2 regions of the Shewanella khirikhana genome follow, and region 2 is predicted to be linked to the other one. Evidence: riboswitches for the same ligand, from Rfam matches in the RefSeq annotation. Region 2 holds a riboswitch; the other holds the start of a gene.
What was found. Region 2 has a riboswitch for lysine ahead of lysC (lysine-sensitive aspartokinase 3). Riboswitches for the same ligand answer to the same signal wherever they lie in the genome.
Positions count from the first base shown of each region.

Region 1: linked by a shared signal. The riboswitch ahead of STH12_RS03625 (Na+/H+ antiporter NhaC family protein) and the one ahead of lysC (lysine-sensitive aspartokinase 3) in region 2 are both predicted to bind lysine.

Region 1 covers NZ_CP020373.1:843,660-849,726, forward strand. The annotation lists gene STH12_RS03615 (electron transfer flavoprotein subunit beta/FixA family protein) at 880-1,629, shown strand; gene STH12_RS03620 (electron transfer flavoprotein subunit alpha/FixB family protein) at 1,631-2,554, shown strand; lysine riboswitch at 2,642-2,841, shown strand; gene STH12_RS03625 (Na+/H+ antiporter NhaC family protein) at 2,919-4,481, shown strand; gene STH12_RS03630 (M3 family metallopeptidase) at 4,622-6,067, opposite strand, start outside.
Region 2 covers NZ_CP020373.1:174,731-180,797, forward strand. The annotation lists gene STH12_RS00645 (S9 family peptidase) at 1-662, shown strand, start outside; gene arcA (two-component system response regulator ArcA) at 834-1,550, opposite strand; gene STH12_RS00655 (DUF3293 domain-containing protein) at 2,109-2,555, shown strand; lysine riboswitch at 2,654-2,829, shown strand; gene lysC (lysine-sensitive aspartokinase 3) at 2,968-4,326, shown strand; gene STH12_RS00665 (succinylglutamate desuccinylase/aspartoacylase family protein) at 4,326-5,429, shown strand; gene asnC (transcriptional regulator AsnC) at 5,501-5,962, opposite strand; gene rluA (bifunctional tRNA pseudouridine(32) synthase/23S rRNA pseudouridine(746) synthase RluA) at 6,041-6,067, opposite strand, start outside.

The sequences.
Region 1 (6,067 bases), 670 kb from region 2:
AGTCTGCAATTAAAAAACCGTAATTATTAAGTGATATTCATCAAAATAGGCGAGTTCGACCGCTTTTTGCTCCAGCCAATGGGTCAAATTGCGCATGTTGGTGATAAAAGCAGGCCACTTTTTTCCAATAGATACTTTGCTCAGGTTTAGCTTTTCATCCTGTCAGTGGCGCTTGAACCCCATCCTGGATGTCGTCATTGGCCTGTTTGGATACGAATTTTTAATGAAACGAGTGGGGCAGGCATGCCCTTTAACAAGACACAATTAATTACAGATAAATTGATTGGATATTGTATTTGTTGATATTTCAGCTTGGGAGTTGTTTGTTTGATACCTGAGCAAAACAGTCTGCTTAGCCTTTAGTCGAATTGTTATTGCGGCATCGATTTCATTTTCGTCAGTTTTAGCCTGCTTCTCTTCTGCGTTGTCTGTCAGTCTTCGCTTCTATGATGGCTATTGGTTCACTGCGGGTTACTGCTAACTTTACGGGCTTTTATCGGCCCAGCTTCTATATTTGTGGTCGGCTGCATTTGGGGTTGCCTGCATTTGGAGTTGCCTGCAGCGAAAGCCATGGAAGCGTCGGCTTTTACTCAAGGTTGATATCTGCGGGCGTATCATCCGCTGGGGTCATCATCCCATGTGCCATTGTGGCGTCTGCCGGGCGTAGCAGGCGCTATGTATCAGTTGCCATGTAATAGGCGTAATAGTGGTGTTCAAAAAACTGGCCAGTGAGCCTATGCACAAACTCACAAACGCTCGTTTGACTCAGGTTGACGTTTACGTTAACAGCACGTAAAGTTGCGCTATTGCGTAACCACTTGGGTGCCATGGTGCCCGCGGTTACATCCCCAACAAAAGAAGGTGCAGGAAGGAAACCCTATGAAAATACTGGTGCCTGTAAAGCGCGTTGTCGATGCCAACGTGAAGGTGAGGGTGAAGGCCGATAATACCGATGTAGACACGGCAAACCTCAAGATGGCGATTAACCCCTTTTGTGAAATTGCCGTAGAAGAAGCGGTAAGACTCAAAGAAGCGGGTCACGCCAGCGAAATCGTGGTTGTGAGTGTCGGCAGCAAGGCCGTGCAGGAGCAGATGCGTACCGCCATGGCACTGGGCGCCGATCGGGGAATTCACGTGGAAGCCGGCGACGATCTGGCTCCGGTTTCCATCGCCAAGATTTTGAAAGCCGTGCAGGACAAAGAGCAGGCTCAGCTGGTATTGCTGGGTAAGCAGTCCATCGATGGTGACAACAACCAGACCGGTCAGATGCTGGCCGCGCTGATGGACGCGCCTCAGGCGACCTTTGCTTCCAAAGTGGTTGTGGAAGGCGGTGAGCTGCTGGTAACCCGCGAAGTGGACGGCGGCCTGCAAACTGTGCGCCTGCCAATGCCCGCCATTGTGACCTCAGATCTGCGCCTCAACGAGCCACGCTACGCCAAACTGCCCGATATCATGAAAGCCAAGCGCAAGCCGCTGGATACCGTGACTCCGGAAGCCCTGGGCGTGACGTTAAAGGCACACCAGAAGCTTATCAGTGTGACTGCGCCTGCCGCCCGTCAGGCCGGTATCAAGGTGGCCTCTGTTGAAGAGCTGGTGGAAAAACTGAAAAACGAAGCAAAGGTGATCTGATATGAGCATTCTCGTCCTTGCAGAACATGATAACGCCAGCCTGAAACTGGATACCGCCAAGGTTGTGAGTGCCGCCAAGGCCATCGGTGGTGACATCCACCTGCTGGTTGCCGGTCATAACTGTGGCGCCGTTGCTGAAGCTGCCGCTGCCATCGATGGCGTTGCCAAGGTGCTGGTAGCCGATAACGCCGCCTATGCCGCGCATCTGGGTGAAAACCTGGCCGCGCTGATGCTGGATTTGGCCAGTGGTTACAGCCACATTCTGGCCGCCGCCAGCTCCATGGGTAAAGATGCGCTGCCGCGGGTTGCCGTGCTGCTCGATGTGGCCCAGCTCTCTGAAGTGGTAGCCGTAGTCGATGCCAACACCTTTGTGCGCCCCGTTTATGCGGGTAACGCGCTGGCAACGGTTGAGAGCCTGGATGACAAGAAGGTAATGACAGTGCGTCCAAGCGCCTTCGACGCCGCCGGCAACGGTGGCAGCGCCGCCATTGAAGCCCTGGATAAGGTGTTTACCGCCAAGAGCGCCTTTGTGTCCCAGGAGCTGACTGTCTCCGAGCGCCCTGAGCTTGGCAGTGCCGGCATTATCGTCTCCGGTGGCCGCGGTATGGGCAGCGGCGAAAACTTTGCTCTGCTTGAAAAACTGGCCGATAAACTCGGCGCCGCCGTGGGTGCTTCCCGCGCTGCGGTTGATGCAGGCTTTGTGCCCAACGATCTGCAGGTTGGTCAAACCGGTAAGATTGTGGCGCCGCAGCTGTACATTGCCGTGGGTATCTCCGGTGCCATCCAGCATCTGGCGGGCATGAAGGACTCCAAGGTGATTGTTGCCATCAACAAAGATCCTGAAGCGCCTATCTTCCAGGTGGCGGATTATGCCCTGGAAGCGGATCTGTTTGAGGCCGTGCCCAAGCTGATAGACTTGCTTTAATTTGTGATCTTGGTCACGATATGCGGCCTGGGGGTAGCTTCCCCCGGGCCGCTTGTGTTTTTATGTGCCGCACGCCTGCACACAGGCGTCCTGAGTAGAGGTGCGCCAAGCATCAGTAACAGTCAACAGGGTGATGCCGTTGACGGGCTGTGAAAGGGCATTGGCGCCGAAGTGGATGTGTGTATCACCGCCTTCCGCTGGGGTCGTTATCGAAAGAAACGGCACTGCCATAGTATTTTCTGTCGGGATGACAGAGGTTGTATTTACTATGGAGCGCTACTGATAGGACAGGTGTTCTTGGGTATCTTTGCCGTTTCCCCACCAGTTCAGTCGCCCTCCATTCGTTTTTTACGAAGATATTTCAATGACATTGATAAGTTACGCCGACTCGGCATTGTCCCTTTTGCCGCCGATTGTGGCTATCGTCCTGGCGGTATTGACCCGCAAGGTACTCTTGTCCCTTGGCTTGGGTATTCTGGTTGGCGCGCTGCTGCTGAATAATTTTGCTCCCCTTGCCAGCGCTGAATTTTTGGCTCACCGGGTTACCAATCTGGTGTGGAGCGATGGTGCGCTAAATAGCTGGAATCTGTATATCCTCGGCTTTTTGGTGCTGCTGGGGATGATCACTGCGCTCATTACCGTCTCCGGCGCCGCCCGCGCCTTTGCCGACTGGGCCAGACAACACATCCGCTGTAAGCGTGACGCCAAGCTGCTGACCATGTTTTTGGGCTGTGTGGTCTTTATCGACGACTACTTCAACAGTCTGGTGGTGGGCTCCATTTCCCGCCCCTTAACCGACCGTTATTATATTTCCCGTGCCAAGCTTGCCTATCTGCTGGACTCCACCGCCGCGCCCGTATGCGTGATTTCACCTGTTTCCAGCTGGGGCGCCTACATCATTGCGCTGATTGGCGGCATCCTCGCCACCCATGGCATGAGTGAGGCGGGGCATCTGTCGGTGTTTATCCAGATGATCCCGATGAACTTCTACGCCATCTTCGCACTCTTGTTGCTGCTGTGTGTGGCCTTTATGGGGCTGGATGTGGGCCCGATGAAGGCCCATGAGCAAAACGCCATGCGCGGTAATTTGTACGATGAAGCCAAGGGCACACCGCCGGGCGCCAGTGCCGACCTGCCGGAGGCCGATAGCGGCCGTATCGCGGGTTTGTTCGTGCCCATTGGCACCCTGGTATTTGCCACCCTGTTCTTTATGATCCAAAGCGGCGCCTCGGCGCTTGCTGACGAAAAGCTGCCGTTTTCGCTGATTGGCGCCTTTGAGAAAACTGATGTGGGCGGTTCGCTGTTCTTCGGTGCGCTGGTGGGCCTGGGGGTAACTCTGGTGCAGGCCATGATGCAAAAGGTTGAGAGCAAGCTGATTATCACGGCACTGACCCAGGGCGCCCGCTCCATGGTGCCTGCCATCTATATCCTGCTGTTTGCCTGGACCATTGCCGGTATTATCGGCGAGCTGGAAACCGGCAAGTTTATGGCGAGTCTTGCCAGCGGCAATATTCCCTTTGCGCTGCTGCCAGCGGTGATGTTTATCCTCGCCGGGCTTACCGCCTTTGCCACAGGCACCAGCTGGGGCACCTTCGGCATTATGTTGCCGATTGCCGCCGACATGGCCATGGGCAGCCACACTGCCATGATGTTGCCGATGCTCGCTGCTGTGCTGGCAGGTGCCGTATTCGGTGACCACTGCTCGCCCATTTCTGATACCACCATTTTGTCGTCCACCGGCGCCAGCTGCCACCATATCGACCATGTGGTGACTCAGCTGCCCTATGCGCTGATTGTGGCGGCCATCAGCTTGGTGGGCTATACGGTGATGGGCTTTACCGAGTCGGTGTGGGCTGGATTTGGCACCACTTCAGTCCTCTTTGTGCTGGCGGTGATAGGTCTTAAAATCAAGGCCGGGAAGGGCTGAGCCTCGCTGAGTTTACAAGACGTTTAACAATAGAAAAGCCGCTCAATTGAGCGGCTTTTTTGTGGCTGAGCTTTTGCTTACCAAAGCGCGGCCTATATCAGGCCGCTGCTTATTTCAGGTTGCTTATTTGAGGCCACGGCTTACTTCAGGCCACGGCGCTCCAGCAGACCGTCGGTGGTCGGTTCCTGACCACGGAAGTTGATGTAGGCTTCCATCGGCGGCACGCTGTTGCCCACTTCACGGATGGCCTTGCGGTACTTCATACCAATTTCACGGTTCAGGCCGCCCTGGGTTTGCACGTAGGCATAGGCGTCGGCAGCCAGAATTTCAGACCACATGTAGGCGTAGTAACTGGCGCTGTAGCCGCCCGGGAAGGCGTGGGCGAAGTAGGTTGAGCGGTAACGTGGCGGCACGGCTTCAATGTCCACACCGTGCTTCTTGAGCGCTGCGGCTTCAAAGCTGGCAACATCTTTGAGGCTGTCACCGGCTTTCAGTGAGTGCCATTCCAAATCCACCAGGGCCGCGGCCATGTACTCCAGGGTGTCGAAGCCCTGGTTGAAGCTGCGGGACTTGAGTAGTTTGTCCAGCAATGGCTTGGGCAGTGGCTCACCGCTCTGGTAGTGACGGGCGTAGTTGGCCAGTACCTTGGGATGGGCAGCCCAGTCTTCTTCGAAGGTGGAGGGGAACTCAACGAAGTCGCGGGAAACCTTGGTGCCCGCCAGCGTTGGGTATTTCACCTTGGACAACATGCCGTGGGTGCCGTGACCCATTTCGTGGAACATGGTGGTCACTTCATCGTAGCTGACAAAGGTCGGCTCGCCGTCTGGTGCCTTCTTGATGTTCATCACGTTCACCACCACTGGCTTGTTACCCAGCAGGCCGGATTGGTCCACGAAGGAGCTCTTCCAGGCGCCGCCACGTTTGCCGTCGCGGGCAAAGTAGTCGGCGTAGAAGATGGCCAGGCTGGTGCCGTCTTCATCAAACATTTCATAGGCCTTCACGTCCGGGTGGTACACCGGCAGATCGGGGCGCGGCGTCATGGTCAGGCCATACAGTTCCTTGATGGTGTAGAACACGCCATCTTCCAGCACACGGTTGAATTCGAAGTAAGGCTTGAGGCTCTCTTCATCCAGAGAGTACTTTTCCTGACGCACCTTTTCGGCGTAGAAGGCCCAGTCCCATGGCTTGAGCTCGAAATTGCCACCGGTTTTATCAATCATCGCCTGAATGTCGGCGGCTTCTTTGCGGGTGTTGGCCACGACTTTTGGCACCATGGTACCAAAGAGCTCATATACGGCTTCAGGGCTGCCGGCCATTTGCGGCGCCAGACGGTAGCTGGCCCAGTTGTCAAAGCCCAGCAGGGCAGCGCGCTCGGCGCGAAGCTGTGCCAGACGGGCAACCAGAGAGGCTGTTTCGTTCTCGCCTCCAAGGCCACGGTTGGCAGAGGCTTCGAATACCCGCTTACGCAGCTCGCGGTTTTCAAGCTGTGCCAGCACTGGCTGACGGGTGGTGTTGGTGATAGACAGCAGGAATTTGCCGTCATGGCCTGCGGCCTTGGCATCGGCGGCAGCCATACGAATAGCGCT
Region 2 (6,067 bases):
TACGGGTTTATGGCGGCCCCCATGCGCAGCTGGTGACCAACAGCTGGAGTGAGCAGGATTACTTTACCCAGTACCTGCTGCAACAGGATTATCTGGTGTTTCAGCTGGATAACCGCGGCTCGGCCAATCGTGGTACTAAGTTCGAGTACGTCATTTATCAAAACCTCGGCGATGCCGAGGTGCGCGACCAGATGGCCGGGGTGGATTACCTGCGCACGCTGCCCTTTGTGGCAGGGGATAAGGTGGCGATTTACGGCCACAGCTATGGCGGTTACATGGCGCTGATGAGTCTCTTTAAGGCGCCAAGCCACTTTAAAGCGGCCATTTCGGGCGCCCCTGTGACCGACTGGCGCCTGTACGATACCCATTACACCGAGCGCTATATGGGTCATCCGGACCGCAACGGCGAGGGTTACGACAGGGCGAGCGTGTTCCCCCACGTCGGCGGCTATCAGGGCGGGCTTTTGATGTACCACGGTATGGCGGATGATAACGTGCTGTTTGAAAACTCGACCCGGGTTTACAAGGCGCTGCAGGATGAAGGCAAGCTGTTCCGTATGGTGGATTACCCCGGTTCCAAGCACTCGATGCGCGGTGAGAAGGTGCGTACCCACCTGTATCGCACCCTGGCAGATTTCCTCGACAGCGAGCTTAAGCGCTGAGCGAACACTGCGCTCCAACCCTAATAAAAAGGCCTGTCATCGACAGGCTTTTTTGTGCGGCGTTATTGGCTTTGCGAGCATGTGCTGAACAGTGCAGAGGCTTGTATCTTTCGGAAAATAGAATAAAAAAAGCCAATCCGAAGATTGGCTTTTTTAAAGAGGGGTTAACCCTTATTCGTCCAGGTTACCGCAGAAGCGATAGCCTTCACCGTGGATGGTGGCAATGATTTCTGGCGTGTCCGGCTGGCTTTCGAAGTGCTTACGGATACGACGGATTGTCACGTCTACGGTACGGTCATGTGGCTTGAGTTCGCGGCCGGTCATCTTCATCAGCAGATCGGCGCGGCTCAAAATTTTGCCAGGGTTTTCGACGAAGTGCAGCATGGCACGGAACTCACTGCGAGGCAGCTTGTAAGATTCGCCGGATGGGCAGACCAGAGAGCGGCTGTTGATTTCCAGGCTCCAGCCATTGAAACGATAAACCTCGACGGCGGTCTTTTCTTCAACTTCAGTGCCTGTGCTGTTTACGCGAGTCAGCAGGTTACGGGCACGAATAGTCAGCTCACGTGGGTTGAACGGCTTGGTAATATAATCGTCCGCGCCAATTTCAAGACCCAGGATTTTGTCGACTTCGTTGTCACGACCGGTCAGGAAGATAAGGCCGATGTTGTTGATTTCACGCAGTTCGCGTGCCAGCAACAGACCGTTTTTACCTGGCAGGTTGATATCCATCACTACCAGGTTGATCTTGTTTTCCTGCAAGGCTTTATGCATTTCTGCGCCATCGTTGGCTTCAGTTACCACATATCCTTCGGCCTCAAAAATACTCCTTAAGGTATTACGGGTAACGGCTTCGTCTTCTACGATCAGAATGTGCGGATTTTGCATAATTAAGTACCTAAATTTAAAACAAATTCTGTGCTAACCGGATGTGCCGGTCGACTGTCGGACAGGGCCTGCTTGCTAGCTGGGCAGGACCTGAAAAACCTGTGTGGTAAAGAGACAGCGCCTGATAGCCGGCACACTCTACGATTAGTCCAATAGTTGCCCCACATTGGGGAACGCGAACTGTACTTACTTTGATAAACAATGCCTTGCTAAAGTTCCTCAGACACCCGTTTTTTGCAAAGTATAAATGTTAAATTGAATATGGATCACATTTCGTACAGTTGATTAGCCAAGTCACTGACATCAGCGGAAAATTTGTAACAGTCTGTATCAAATGAACGGCTGGATGGGTGGAAGGCTAACGGGGGCAATTGTACTCGTTTTAGGCATTTGTTAACAATTGAAATGTTAACAAATCCAGCCGAAAGGCCGATTAATTATGATTAATTTTCTCTAAGTCGATGAAATGTAAGGTGATGGGTGTTTTTGTAAATGAGATCTCCCTCACATGACTAGGCAGCGTAAAAGAGTCTGCTAAACTGTATCGGGTTCTTTTGAATGATTATCACACGCATGGACAGTCATTTCGAACAGCTTTGGCATCTCTATCAGTCGACAGAATTTCTGTTGACTCAGCAACTTTCTCCTTTTTCTCAGTTCGCCATTATCACAGCCCACAATCCTCAGGGGCGGATTTTGACTGCCTGTCAGAACCGTTTGCGGGATCGGGCTCTGCTCAGAGACATTGAATCTCTGGGGGTGCCTTACCGAGCCATGATAGGGGCGAGCCGTGATTTGTCCCATATGGAAAAAAGCTGGGCGGTGTTTTTGTCCAGAGAAGATAGCCTGGCGCTTGCCAGACGCCATCAACAAAACGCGATTTATTATGTGGCCGAAAACCAGCTTGAGCTGCTGCCATGCCTGATGCAGGCAACGCCGGCGCCAATGGGGGCGTTCAGCGAGCGGGTGCGGCTGGTGAGCGAGCTGCCGGATCTTGGCCGGTAGCGCGATTGCTCAGCCAAACACAGTTTTTATCAAGTTGGGTAATTTCGGATTGACTTGATTAGGTCTTTATTGCTACTTTTTTCGTCCCTTCCAATGGAAGGCACAGAAGAGGAGCGTCAACTAGGTAGCGAGTCAGAGGAGTACCCACTCCAACGACGGCTTGCGAGGGAGATTGGCGCCGAGGCGTGCACTGCGGGGTAAGCGGTCCATGTCGGTCGTTCAGGCTGAATCCTGACGATTGTCACCTGTAATTTGGTGGAGAGCTTCTGGTGACGATCGCTTTTCCCTCCTTTTGGGGTGCCGAATCTTTGCACCAGGCTCTTCGAACGAAGTCAGTTCGGAGCTAACACATGAAAACCCTTACCAATCAATTTGCTGCTTTCGTCTATTCGCCGTCGACGGAGGTGTGCTGATGTCTCTTGTTGTTGCCAAGTTTGGCGGTACCTCTGTTGCCGATTTTGACGCTATGTCCCGCTGCGCCGATATAGTGCTGGCCAATGCTGCGACCCGGCTGGTGGTCGTCAGTGCATCCAGCGGTGTGACTAACCTGCTGGTGGAACTCACCCAGGCCACTGTGACCGATGAGCGTCGGTTGCAACTGCTGAAGCAAATTGCCCAAATCCAATACGCGATCCTCGACAAACTGAGCCGCCCACAGGATGTGGCTGCTGCGCTCGACAGCCTGCTGTCGCGTATTTCTGTGCTCAGTGAGTCACTTATCCTTAATCGCAGCAAATCGATTATGGATGAGCTGCTGTCCATGGGCGAGCAGTGCTCGTCATTGATTTTTGCCGCCGTGCTGCGTGAAAAGGGCGCCAGTAGTGTTAGCTTCGATGTGCGGCAGGTGATGCGTACCGATAGCCACTTTGGCCGCGCAGAGCCGCAGATTGAAGACATTGCTTCGCTGTCACGTGACTTTTTATTGCCGCTACTGGCAAGCCAGATTGTGGTGACCCAGGGCTTTATCGGTGCCGATGCCGACGGCCAAACCACCACCCTTGGCCGTGGTGGCAGCGATTATTCGGCGGCTTTGTTGGCCGAGGCGCTGCGGGCCGATGCGGTAGAGATCTGGACCGATGTGGCTGGTATCTACACCACAGACCCACGCCTTGCGCCCAATGCGCGTCCTATCGCCGAAATCAGTTTTAACGAAGCGGCAGAAATGGCCACCTTCGGCGCCAAGGTACTGCATCCAGCGACGATTTTGCCAGCCGTTCGTCAGCAAATTCAGGTGTTTGTGGGCTCAAGTAAGGCGCCGGAAAAGGGTGGCACCTGGATCCGTCATCAGGTGGACAATCCGCCGACCTATCGTGCCGTTGCGGTGCGCCGCGATCAGACGCTGTTGAACCTGCACAGCCTGCAGATGCTGCATGCCCGCGGCTTTTTGGCGGAAACCTTTGCCACTCTTGCGCGTCATAAGATTTCGGTTGACCTTATCACCACCTCTGAAGTGAACGTGTCGCTGACGCTGGATAAAACCGGTTCAGACTCCACCGGCAGCGGCCTGCTGAGTGAGGCGCTGCTGCAGGAGTTGTCGCAGCATTGCCGGGTGCGGGTTGAAGATAACCTGGCGCTGGTGGCCATTATCGGTAACCGCATCGCCAGCACGCCGGGCATTTGCCGTCAGGTGTTTACCGTGCTCGAGCCCCACAATGTGCGGATGATTTGCCAGGGCGCCAGCCCACATAATCTGTGCGTGCTGGTGGCTGAGAGCGAAGCGGCGCAGGTGGTGAAAGCACTGCACGAAAATCTGTTTGAAGGTCAGGCCTGATGCGGGTTGATAAGCACGAAGTCCGGGTGGGCGAGCTGGCTGCAGGTCAGCCGCTGTCGCTGCCGGTTTACCGTTTCAGTGGTAAGGGCAAGGGCCCGAGTGTTTACATTCAGGCAAATGTGCACGGCGCCGAGGTACAGGGCAACGCCGTGATCTATCAGCTGATGAAGCTGCTGGAGCACTACGAGCTGCTGGGAGATATCCAGTTGGTGCCGCTGGCAAATCCTTTGGGAATAAATCAGAAGAGTGGCGAGTTTACCCTGGGCCGCTTTGATCCCATTACTGGCGTGAACTGGAACCGCGAGTATCTCGACCATGGCTTTAATATCGAAGTCTGGTATCAGGAACATGCCCATTTGGATGATGAGGCGCTGGTAACGGCGTTTCGGGCCACTTTGGTGGAAGAGTGCGCCCGAAAGCTTGGGGATCCTTGGGGCGTGACCACAGGGCACCGGCTTGCGGTAACCTTGCAGTCGATGGCGCACAGGGCCGATATAGTGCTGGATTTGCATACCGGCCCCAAGTCGTGCAAACACTTGTATTGCCCTGAATATGAGCGTGATGCGGCGCAGTTTTTCTCGATTCCTTATACCTTGCTGATCCCCAACAGTTTCGGCGGCGCCATGGATGAGGCGGCTTTTGTGCCCTGGTGGACGCTGGCGGAGGTGGCCTCGAGCCGTGGCCGCGAACTGGGGGTGAAAGTCTCGGCGTTTACTCTGGAGCTTGGCAGTCAGGAGCGTATCGATCTTGATGATGCCCTGGAAGATGCCGAAGGTATTCTGGCGTATCTTAGCCACCGCGGGGTGATTGCCGAGAAAGTGCTGCCCAAGCCAATGAAGCGCTTTGGCTGCTTTCTGAAGAATTACCGTAAATTCCATGCGCCCAAGGCAGGGATGGTGGAGTATCTCGGAAAGGTAGGCGTGCCGATGAAGGCGGGTGAGCCGCTGGTGAATCTGCTCAGATTGGATTTGTACGGCACCGGCGAGGAACTGACGCCGCTTAAATTGCCTGAGGACGGGGTGCCGATACTGCATTTTGCATCGGCCTCGGTACACCAGGGCACCGAGCTTTATAAGGTGATGACCAAAGTCTTTGAGCTTTGAGTCAGTTAAACAAAAACACCGGACATAGTGCCGGTGTTTTTGTTTTTAAGCCTTGTAGTGCCTGAGTTGGATCAGGGCTTTACCGCTCGGACAATCGGATTTTGCAGGCTTATTAAGGTCTCGGTGGACTGAATTTCGGCAATGGATTGAATGCGGTTAATCAGCACATGTTGCAGGCTGTCGATAGACTGACACATGACTTTGACGAAAATGCTGTAGTTGCCGGTGGTGTAGTAAGCTTCTACCACTTCTTCGAGGGCATTGAGTTTGGCTATGGCGGCAGGGTAATCGCCGGCACTTTTCAGATTAATGCCGATAAAACAGCACACATCGTAGCCCAGTGCCTTGGGGTTTACCGTAATTTGCGCGCCGGTGATGATGCCGGCCTGCTTCATCTTTTCGACCCGCACATGGATGGTACCCGCACTGACGCCGAATCGTTTGGCCAGTTCGGCAAAGGGAGTGCGGGCATCGGCCATCAGGGCCTCGAGGATCTGATTGTCCAACTGGTCACGCTGAAATGATGTATCCACTGCTTACTGCTCTAACTACCAAATGATTGAACAATAATTTACGGGCTTTAGTGTGAATTTTCCAGCGAAAAGGTGACTTTACTGCTCACCAATCGGCTCGGCGAA